3 regions of the Paenibacillus sp. ACRSA genome follow, and region 1 is predicted to be linked to each of the others. Evidence: riboswitches for the same ligand, from Rfam matches in the RefSeq annotation. Region 1 holds a riboswitch; each other region holds the start of a gene.

Region 1 (3,286 bases):
GAAGTGCGTGACAGAAGCCTTTGCCGTCATCCTCTGGTGCATCCAAGCTTGGCCACTGGAATTCATGATCTTGATTGAGGTATACATTCGGAGCGATTTTGACACCGCTACCTGGTAAAACCTTTTCTTCGATCCGAAAATCCAAGTCAAACTCTCGCTCCAATACTTCAAGCGTTTCCCGGTTTCGGTTCATCTGAGCATTCGTGAAGTTATCTTGTGTCAGGTTCCATAGTCGGAATGAAATAATAACATTATGTTTCACCGCTTCACGAACAAAGGTCAATATGTTATTCAAATATCCTTCACGGTCTGTCGAGCCTTCATGTCCGTCGAAGCTGTGCAAGGAAAAGTTCATCTGACGTAACGCTGGCTTGCCTAGCAGCTTATGTTGTGTCTTGGGCAGCAGCGTACCATTGGTCGTAATATTAACCTTGAACCCTTTCTCGTGTGCAGAATCCAGCAGCAGATCGATTTTGGGATGCAGTAACGGCTCACCTTTGACGTGAAGATATATGTGTTTGGTATGTGGCTTAATCTGATCCAGTATATTATTAAAGACGTCAGGGTCAATGAAATTTTTGGCACGCTTGGTCTGCGGACAGAAGCTGCACGCCAAGTTACAGATGCTTGTAATTTCGATGTAGACTTTCTTGAATGTTTTCAACTCGGATCCCCATTCTTCTCCGGAGGGAGAGCGTCCCACCTTCATTTCGTGATATAACGATAACACTTTCACTAGTGCGCGATCAAAGTGTTCTTTTGGAACAACCTCTATTATATCGGGTTAGGAAGTAGGGAACAACAACGTTTCAAATCAGATTCCTGCTGCTCGGCCAAAGCAAACATCTGGCACATCCCTTCTTTACATCTGACTTGCATGTGATATATGCTGGAGCTATAAATACCTGTTCAAAAAGTACGGTTTTCAGTACCAAGAAGATGGGATGAAGCTAGAAATGGAGTAGCGGAGCGTAGATATAGCTACGTGAGCAACTACATTGTTTCCGAAGGAAACAAACTTCGTAAGCATCCCACTTATTTCGGCTGAATCCCATATTCGATGCTGATGATGCTAATGGCATCATTCGTAATCAAAATTGGACTTTTGGAACAACCTCTTATAACTGAATATAGCAATGCACTGGGGGAGCCTAACGGCTGAGACGAATGAACTTTCGGACCCTTTGAACCTGATCTGGATCATACCAGCGGAGGGAAGTGGAGCGGCCTTTCAATAAACATAATGCGTTTCATCATACAGAATATGGATGATGAAAACCAATTGCGAATTGAATCTACAGCCCCACTCATTTCTCCGGAAATGGGCGGGGCTTTTTGCATTTTTAGGATAAAAAATGAGTCATCGCAGGTCAGAATATAGCATATCTCAGGCGCTTGGCCTACATGTAATTCTGGGAAATGCTAGTAAGTTATGAAAATGAATTTAAGGAGGAACACAGATGTCTTACTTGGAACGTATACGCACTCAGAATCCGTTAGTGCACAATATCACCAACATTGTAGTAGCTCCCTTTGTAGCCAATGGCTTGCTTGCACTTGGAGCATCACCTTTTATGGCTTATGCACACGAGGAGGTTGCCGATGTTGCGAAAATGTCCGGCGCGGTCGTCCTCAACATTGGCACACTTAATAAAGATGTTGTGCAGTCCATCCTGCTCGCTGGTATATCTGCCAACACCCATCAAGTGCCTGTCGTGCTTGATCCTGTTGGTGCTGGTGCGACATCCTATCGCTCTGAGCAGGTGCAAATGCTCGTTCGTGAGCTACGTCTCACGATCTTGCGTGGCAATGTGGCAGAAGTCGCTAATGTAATTGGTGAGCATTGGAATAGCAAAGGTGTAGATGCTGGACAAGGTGAAGGAGATCGTATCGGAATAGCCGAGCGGGCAGCTCAACAGTTAAACTGTATCGTTGTGATCACAGGTCGCGAAGATGTCATTACGAATGGACATCAGACCTATCTGGTAAGTAACGGTCATGTCTTCTTAACTCAGGTCACAGGTGCGGGATGTCTGCTCAGTGCTGTGATTGGTGCATTTGCAGCTGTGGCAACTGATGACAAGGAGCTTCTGGATAGCGTTGTAGAAGCCCTCGCCTTCTACGGCGTTGCCGCTGAGATTGCTGCAGATCGTACGGAGAGCCAGGGCCCCGGCAGTTTCCAGATCGAGCTGTTGAACCAACTCGACCATGTATCCCCGTTGGAACTACAGCAGCGTGCTCTTATTCGCCACAGCAATGGAGGTGGAGATACACCATGCGTATAGCTCAGGCTCTAACGATTGCTGGATCAGATAATGGCGGCGGCGCTGGGATTCAAGCCGATCTCAAAACCTTTCAGGAACTTGATGTATACGGCATGACCGTGATCACTGCCATTGCGGCGCAGAACACGACGGGCGTTCAAGGTGTGTTTCCCATTTCGTATGAAGGCATAGCCCAACAGCTCGATTCGACCGGCGCTGATTTCAAGCCAAATGCAGTAAAAACAGGCATGCTCTACAGTACAGAAATTATTCAATTGGTTGCCGAGAAATGGCGCCATTATGAATGGTCTAATCTGGTCATCGATCCCGTTATGGTAGCTCAGGGCGGTGCCCCGCTGCTTCAGCAACAGGCTATTCAGACACTGATTACGGAGCTGATCCCGCATGCACAGATCACCACGCCAAACATCCCTGAAGCTGAACTGTTAACAGGCATGGCCATTCGAAATTTAAGTGATCGGGAAGAGGCAGCCCGACGTCTTGTGCAGATGGGTTCCACGTATGCCCTGATCAAGGGCGGCCATGATACGGGTGGTATGATTATCGATGTACTCTATGATGGGCAGTCTTTTCACTATCTAGAGAATATTCGTATCGTGACTCCTCATACCCACGGAACGGGCTGTACCTATTCAGCTGCCATTACAGCTGAACTAGCGAAGGGTTCATCCGTTCTGGCTGCCGTTACGACTGCGCGAGCATTTATTCAGGCAGCCATAGAAGATGAGCTCGGCATTGGAGCTGGACATGGGCCGACGAATCATTTTGCGTATCAGCGCAGGCAGCGAGGTGAGCAGTGATGCATGAGCTGAATGCAGACGCGGTGCGACGCGCAATGCAGGTGTATTTGGTGATGGGCAGCGTGAATACCACGCAAGACCCTGTGGAGGTGCTGCGCCAGGCGATTGCTGGCGGCATTACGCTGTTCCAGTTCCGGGAAAAAGGAACTGGTGCCCTGATTGGCGAAGCCCGCCTGGCTCTGGCATGGCAGCTTCGCGAGG
Region 2 (3,286 bases), on a different contig from region 1:
CAGTGCATAAGGGATTTTGAGTTTCAGGAAAATTTCCCACGGAGTGGCACCATATGTAATTAGAAGCTTCTTCATATCCATACGGGTACTGCGTAAACCATCGTATACCGTAATTGTAATTGGGAAAAAGGTTATTAAAACGGACACGAGTACCTTGCTCCATATGCCATACCCAAACCATAGAACAAATAGTGGAGCAATGGCCGTGGTCGGGATCGTCTGTGAACCTACAACGATGGGATATAGACACTTACGCATCAACACACTTACGTCCATAAGGATCGCTAGTGCAACGCCTAATACGATGGATAATACAAGACCAATGCTCGTAATTAGCAAAGTCGCGGGCAAATGAACGGTAAATAAGGGTTCGCGAAGCTCCCACATTTTTTCAAATATTTGAACCGGGCTAGGCAAAATATAAGCAGCGTTCAAATTCATTGCTCCCAGTTGCCAGACCATCAGCAGAGCAAATAGAACGATTAGGGCAGGAAGATTATGAGTGTAAGATGATTTTTTCATAAGATTACATTCGTCCTTAACGATTGAATCAGTTCGTTACGCAATGCAGATATTTCTGGTGAAGCAAGAGATTCTCTTGAATGGTGGTACCCGTTAGGTATATCAATCGTTGTTAAATGGTTTATCGGGGCACTCGTCACAGCTAGTATTCTTTGCGAAAGAAATAAGGCTTCGTCCACGTTATGAGTAATAAAGATAATTGTTTTCTTGTGCTGTTCCCACTGATCAAGCAACCACTCTTGCATTGTAATGCCGGTTAGAAAATCCAGCGCAGAGAACGGCTCATCCAGCAATAACAAATCGGATCCCGTGAGCATTGTACGGGCAAATGCAGCTCGTTGGCGCATGCCGCCTGAAAGTTCGTGAGGCATCTTGTTATGACAATGATCTAAGCCTACATTATGAAGTGCGTCAGCAATAAGCTCCTTGCACTCAGCCTTGGTGTAACCTCCGATAATCTCCAAAGGCAATCCAAGATTCTCTCCTACTGTTCTCCAAGGGAACAACAGGTCTTTTTGTGGCATATAGCCGCAGTAATGCTTTTTTTCCCCGATCGGAGCCCCATCAATCCGTATTGAACCAGATTTTGGCCTAAGTAGGCCGTTAATGAGATGGAAAATCGTGCTTTTACCACAGCCCGAGGCGCCAACAATACTGTGAAATGATCCTGCCTCAATTGTAAAAGACAGGTTGTCTATTATGTCTATAGGTTCAGCATCATATTGATAGGACACATTCTGAAACGTCAGTGAACTCAAGACTCCAGCCTCCAGGACATCTCCCAAAAATCAAGCTCAAAGCGACTGCACATCACGAAAATATCCTCCATCCGTTGATATGCTTCCTCGCTACAGCCCTCTAATAGCTTGTCCGTTAATTCAACTAATGCCTGATTGCTGCTATGGTATTCAGGGGAAGCATAACCTGTGATCCATTCCCCGTAGAAAGCATGATCAGCTGCACCTGGCGCTTGAGCAAGCACTTGACCAATTTCAGCGTAGCTCCATGAGCAAGCCAGGATGGATACGAGCACTTCTGCTATGCCACCTGCATGTGAAACAGCGAGCATATAGTTAGTGTAGGCTACATTTTTCAGTGAAGGTTTCACCTGAAAAACTTGATCTTCCGTGATTCCTAACCGCTCCATATAAGAACGATGGATTTTCATTTCACCATTCAGAATGTTATCAACACTTTTGCTTAAAAGCTGCATGACTTTGGGATCCTTCGACTTGACGATGCCTAGCGCAAATACACGGGCGTAATCGTACAGGTATAAGTAATCTTGGAGCAAATAGTATCGAAATTGTTCAATTGTTAAGGAGCCATCTCCAATCCCTTTCACAAAGGGATGCTCGTGACATTCCTTCCACACAGGCTGTGCTGCCTTATATAATCGCTCTGATATAGTCAACATTTGTTCCTCCAATTCGTAATGTAATTCCCCTTTTTCCAACAACAAAAAAAGCGAAACATCCATAGGACGTTTCGCAGATAAATAAACTATAGTTTGGAATGCCCACGGGCAACCCAAATAACAGCATTTCATCGTTGCATTCCTACGTTGGCATTATCCAAATCAGGTAAGGTCGGTTTTACACCCTCTCAGCCGGTTAAGGCTCCCTCGCAAACGGTTATATGTAATTATTATGTTTCTTAAACCACTGAAAACAAATTATCTAACTATTCGATCAGTATATCAATGGCTATATACATCGTCAAGGCGCTTTGCAGTAACTCTTTATAGATGTCTTACTTTTCATGTCGATCCGTTACGTATAGAGAATCTTTTTTTCGGAACCTGATGGATTTTTGAGAGATTAGAAATTCCCCAGCGATTGACGAAATCTGTATCTGGACGTACATACTTGAAGCCTAACCAATTTTATAGATCGGCTAGGCTTCATATGTTTTATTGGATTTCAAATCGTAATAGAATCTGACTTAGAAGTTAACATCTACGCCATAATAGGCGGATTCATACAATTTTCTCATTTGTTCAGCAGACGTTTCTCGTGGATTTGTCCCTGTACATGGATCTTTCATTGCATTGTCTGCCATGGCTTCTACATGATTCCGGAATACGTCTTCTTCAATCCCGAATTCTTGTAATGTAGCAGGAAGTCCCATATCACGGTTAACTTTACGCACCCACTCCACTAAAGAATCCGTTAGTTCCTGGGCATTATTCCCCTTCAAATTCAATCGAGTTGCAAGGTTAGCATAACGATCTTCTACGACTTTCCGGTTAAACTGGATTACATAGGGCAAGTAGATTGCATTCGCTAATCCGTGAGGGATATTGAAGATCGGACCACTCTTATGTGCCAGACTGTGTACATTCCCTAAGACTGCATTAGCAAAGGACATACCGGCCATAGCTTGAGCGTAATGAACTTCCTCCCTGGAAGCCAGATCGCCTTGAAAGGAAGCAAGCAAGTGATCCTTCAGTGCTTCAGCTGCTTCAATCGCGAGTGCATCCGTAAAAATCGTACGTGGTTTAGCCACATACGCTTCAATGCTATGCGTCACTGCATCCATACCACTGTAAGCAATCATATGTTGCGGCATATGAGTAACTAAAACAGGATCAATAATCGCGATATCTGGAGTTAACCCAAAGTCCGCCAAAGGATATTTAATCCCTGTTTGTTCGTCCGTAATGACAGAAAGGTTTGAGATTTCTGCTGCGGTTCCACTGGTTGTCGGTATGCCAATGAATCTTGCTTTGGTTCGCAGTTCTGGCAATGAAAACGGAACAGCA
Region 3 (3,286 bases), on a different contig from region 1:
AACTTGCCGAAACAGTTCGTTCACTGCTCCAGCCGCTTGGTCCGCGATAACGGGCGGTTCCGGTTAACTTGGGGAAATATCGCTCCCCTGGCGAAAACACCTCCGAGTTGGATGCTCTTCAACGGCATGTTCCGATCTGTAATTGTTGTTTATCAGTATATACAAAAGTATCGTTTAAATGCAAGTGATAAAGAAGGATAACGATTTTATATTCAGTCATACTTATAAACCACATTATTATCCCGATCTATACCCTGAACGGATGTCTCGATCATCTTCTCATCTGTTGTTACATCCAGAAATGTCTTGCGATCATCAATTGACATGCCGTGCATTGTGACGTTCGAGTATCGAATTCGACCAGTTTCTTCACCACCTGTTAATATTCTTGATGGCAAAAATATTAACACTTTTCTCCTCTATTTTCCAATTAAGCTTCTGTATTAACAAAGGGAGCCACATTCCCTTTAGCTTTTAGGAATTTACCGAATATATATCGAACGAGCGGCCCAATGATAAGCAACTGTAACGGTAGCGCTAGACTAAAGTTCCGCAGTATGGTGTGAAGATACGTTTCTACGAGAGACTTTCCGTTCAATTGATTGGCAAGATACGCCGTAAGCATTCCATACATCGACATCATCAGAACCATCCCCACAACCATACATACGGAAATCGTCAAAATACCAATCACCTTATTCGATTTGTTGAATGGCAATGCAAAGGCAATTTTCTGAGCCACCGGCCCAACGATAAAGCTTTCCACCACAAAAGCTACAATAAAACATAGAACAAACTGAAATAAAATCTCTAGCGGAGACATACTCCCCATTAATCCGTTATACAGTAAATTGAAAGTCATCATAACGACTACCATTCCTGTGCACATCATCAATCCAAAATACGTATGTTCTTTCTTTGTTGTTGGCAATTCTCTCATCCTCTCTTCTACTTGGACAATTATAAAGATGAGGAATAGGGTCACATAAGTGAACACTTTGTGAACGTTGATAATATACCTTTATGTTTATATTGAAATATAGAACATTTCATCTACATAAACTCATTTTCCCTATTTGACAACCCGGATTTATACCCCTATGATACTCCTTAAAATGTAAACCATATTCACGAATCAGTTAGGAGGATTACTGTACAATGAGCTTTCAAAAACGTATCGACCACATCGGTATCGCTGTCCGTGATCTGGAGACCACGCTTCGTTTCTATACCGAAATCGTTGGGCTTGAGCTGAAAGACCGCGTTACCCATACCAATGGTGTCATCCAACTTGCTTTCCTCGGATTCAATGGCAGTGATGAAACTGAAATCGAGCTCATTCAGGGATATAGCGACAAACTTCCCTCCGAAGGAACTGTGCATCATTTTGCGATTCATGTGGAGGATCTTGATGCTGAATATCAGCGTATACGAGCGACGGAGGCCGAATTTATTGATGGAGAGATTATCACCCTACCGAACGGTTATCGTTACTTCTTCATCTATGGCCCAGAGAAGGAATGGATTGAATTCTTCCAGCGTTAAAGGTAAACGGATCTATTAATGATCCCGATTGGCGCACAGGTAGCATCTATGATAGCTTAGATCCACTTCGTAAGATCCATCATCGGATATTCCAGTTCATGACTGGACACGTTCTGCCCGCTGTCCTATAATTACACCTAGTAATACCCTTAACTTCATAGTTTCCCAGGGGAGTCGGAATTGGCCGGCTGAGAGTGTATCCCACAAGATACTAACCCTTAGACCTGATCTGGATCATGCCAGCGTAGGAATCGGAGTATATCGAATAGGCCCAGCTATATCGCTGCGCGCTACTTCTCTAACGCCTGCACGCGTCCCGGAATCCGGGGCGCTTTTTTTATGTTCTTTTGCATATCACGTTACATAAAAAAACGACATCCAGATCATAGCCGGTATAATTCTGTTGATTTATGCACGATGCTTGGATATGAAGCCAAGGAGAACCCTCGCCATTTAGGCGGACAACATGAAGGAGAGAATGAAGATGAGATGGCGTAAAACGATCGGCTTGTTGCTCCTATGCGTAACCTTGATTGCAATCACGGCTTGCGGAAGCAAGGAAGCTGGCCCTGCCCAATCTAACGGAGATACCAACACCGAGAACAATAGTGAAGGTGATAACGCAGCACTCCGGGATGTTAAAGTTGTACTGGACTGGACACCGAATACGAACCATACCGGCTTATATGCAGCGGTAGATCAAGGATTTTACGAAGCCGAGGGCTTAAACGTGGAGATCGTGCAACCTGGTGCTGGCGGCGCTGACACGATGGTCGCTTCGAATGAGGTTCCTTTTGGCGTAAGTTATCAGGAAAGTGTAACTCAGGCGCGTACCCAAGGTGTACCGCTCGTCTCGATTGCTGCCGTTATTCAACATAATACATCCGGATTTGCAGCCCCGACGGATCGGAACATTAAATCCCCTAAAGACTTCGAAGGTAAAACCTATGGAGGCTGGGGCTCCCCAGTAGAGGAAGCGGTAATGCAATCCATTATGGAGGGCGAAGGCGCTGACGTGTCCAAAGTGAAAAACATTAACATGGGTGATGCCGACTTCTTCACCGCCGTGAAACGCGATATCGATTTTGCCTGGATTTTCTATGCATGGACTGGGATTGAGGCTGAGCTTCGCGGAGAGCCGATCGACATGTTGTATGTCAAAGACTACTCCGAAGCACTCGACTATTACACACCTGTATTGGTAACAAATGAAACCACGATTGAGAACGATCCTGAACTGGTTAAAGCGTTCATGAAAGCCACGTCCGAAGGATACCAATATGCGATTGATCATCCCGAAGACGCCGCTAATATTCTGATCAAAGCCGTACCGGATCTCGATAAAGACCTTGTGCTTGCAAGCCAGAAGTGGCTTAGCCCGAAATACACAGACGATGCACCACGCTGGGGCGAACAGAAACAGGAAGTATGGCAGAACTATACGGACTGGATGTACAGCAAAAAACTGCTGGATGAACAAATCGATGTGAGCAAGGCATATACGAACGATTTCTTACCCCAATAATTATTGTTTAAGTTGAACTTTTTACACAAACGAAGAGTGCAGAACCCATCTGGAGAAGCGGAGCGCTCACCTTTATCCCCGGATTTACTCCATTTAAAATTTATTCATGAAATCCGGGGATAACAGTGATAGTAAGAGGGTACTGCAATCGGAGTGTTAAGTGTAAAGCTGATTCAACTTATACAACCCAACTCGAAAGGAGCCGTGAACTCCATG

Evidence for each region. Region 1 has a riboswitch for thiamine pyrophosphate ahead of thiM (hydroxyethylthiazole kinase). Riboswitches for the same ligand answer to the same signal wherever they lie in the genome.
Region 2: another riboswitch for thiamine pyrophosphate. It lies ahead of tenA (thiaminase II); the one in region 1 lies ahead of thiM (hydroxyethylthiazole kinase).
Region 3: another riboswitch for thiamine pyrophosphate. It lies ahead of MH215_RS19870 (ABC transporter substrate-binding protein); the one in region 1 lies ahead of thiM (hydroxyethylthiazole kinase).

The regions. Positions count from the first base shown of each region.
Region 1 is NZ_JAKRNP010000003.1:760,003-763,288, forward strand. It holds gene MH215_RS12875 (radical SAM/SPASM domain-containing protein) at 1-664, opposite strand, end outside; TPP riboswitch at 1,134-1,234, shown strand; gene thiM (hydroxyethylthiazole kinase) at 1,461-2,285, shown strand; gene thiD (bifunctional hydroxymethylpyrimidine kinase/phosphomethylpyrimidine kinase) at 2,276-3,085, shown strand; gene thiE (thiamine phosphate synthase) at 3,085-3,286, shown strand, end outside.
Region 2 is NZ_JAKRNP010000007.1:277,432-280,717, reverse strand. It holds gene MH215_RS20670 (ABC transporter permease) at 1-522, opposite strand, end outside; gene MH215_RS20665 (ABC transporter ATP-binding protein) at 519-1,280, opposite strand; gene tenA (thiaminase II) at 1,277-1,939, opposite strand; TPP riboswitch at 2,061-2,158, opposite strand; gene MH215_RS20655 (iron-containing alcohol dehydrogenase) at 2,467-3,286, opposite strand, start outside.
Region 3 is NZ_JAKRNP010000007.1:104,844-108,129, reverse strand. It holds gene MH215_RS19885 (S1 domain-containing protein) at 213-398, opposite strand; gene MH215_RS19880 (DUF2798 domain-containing protein) at 431-931, opposite strand; gene MH215_RS19875 (VOC family protein) at 1,159-1,545, shown strand; TPP riboswitch at 1,703-1,814, shown strand; gene MH215_RS19870 (ABC transporter substrate-binding protein) at 2,030-3,070, shown strand; gene MH215_RS19865 (thiamine-binding protein) at 3,284-3,286, shown strand, end outside.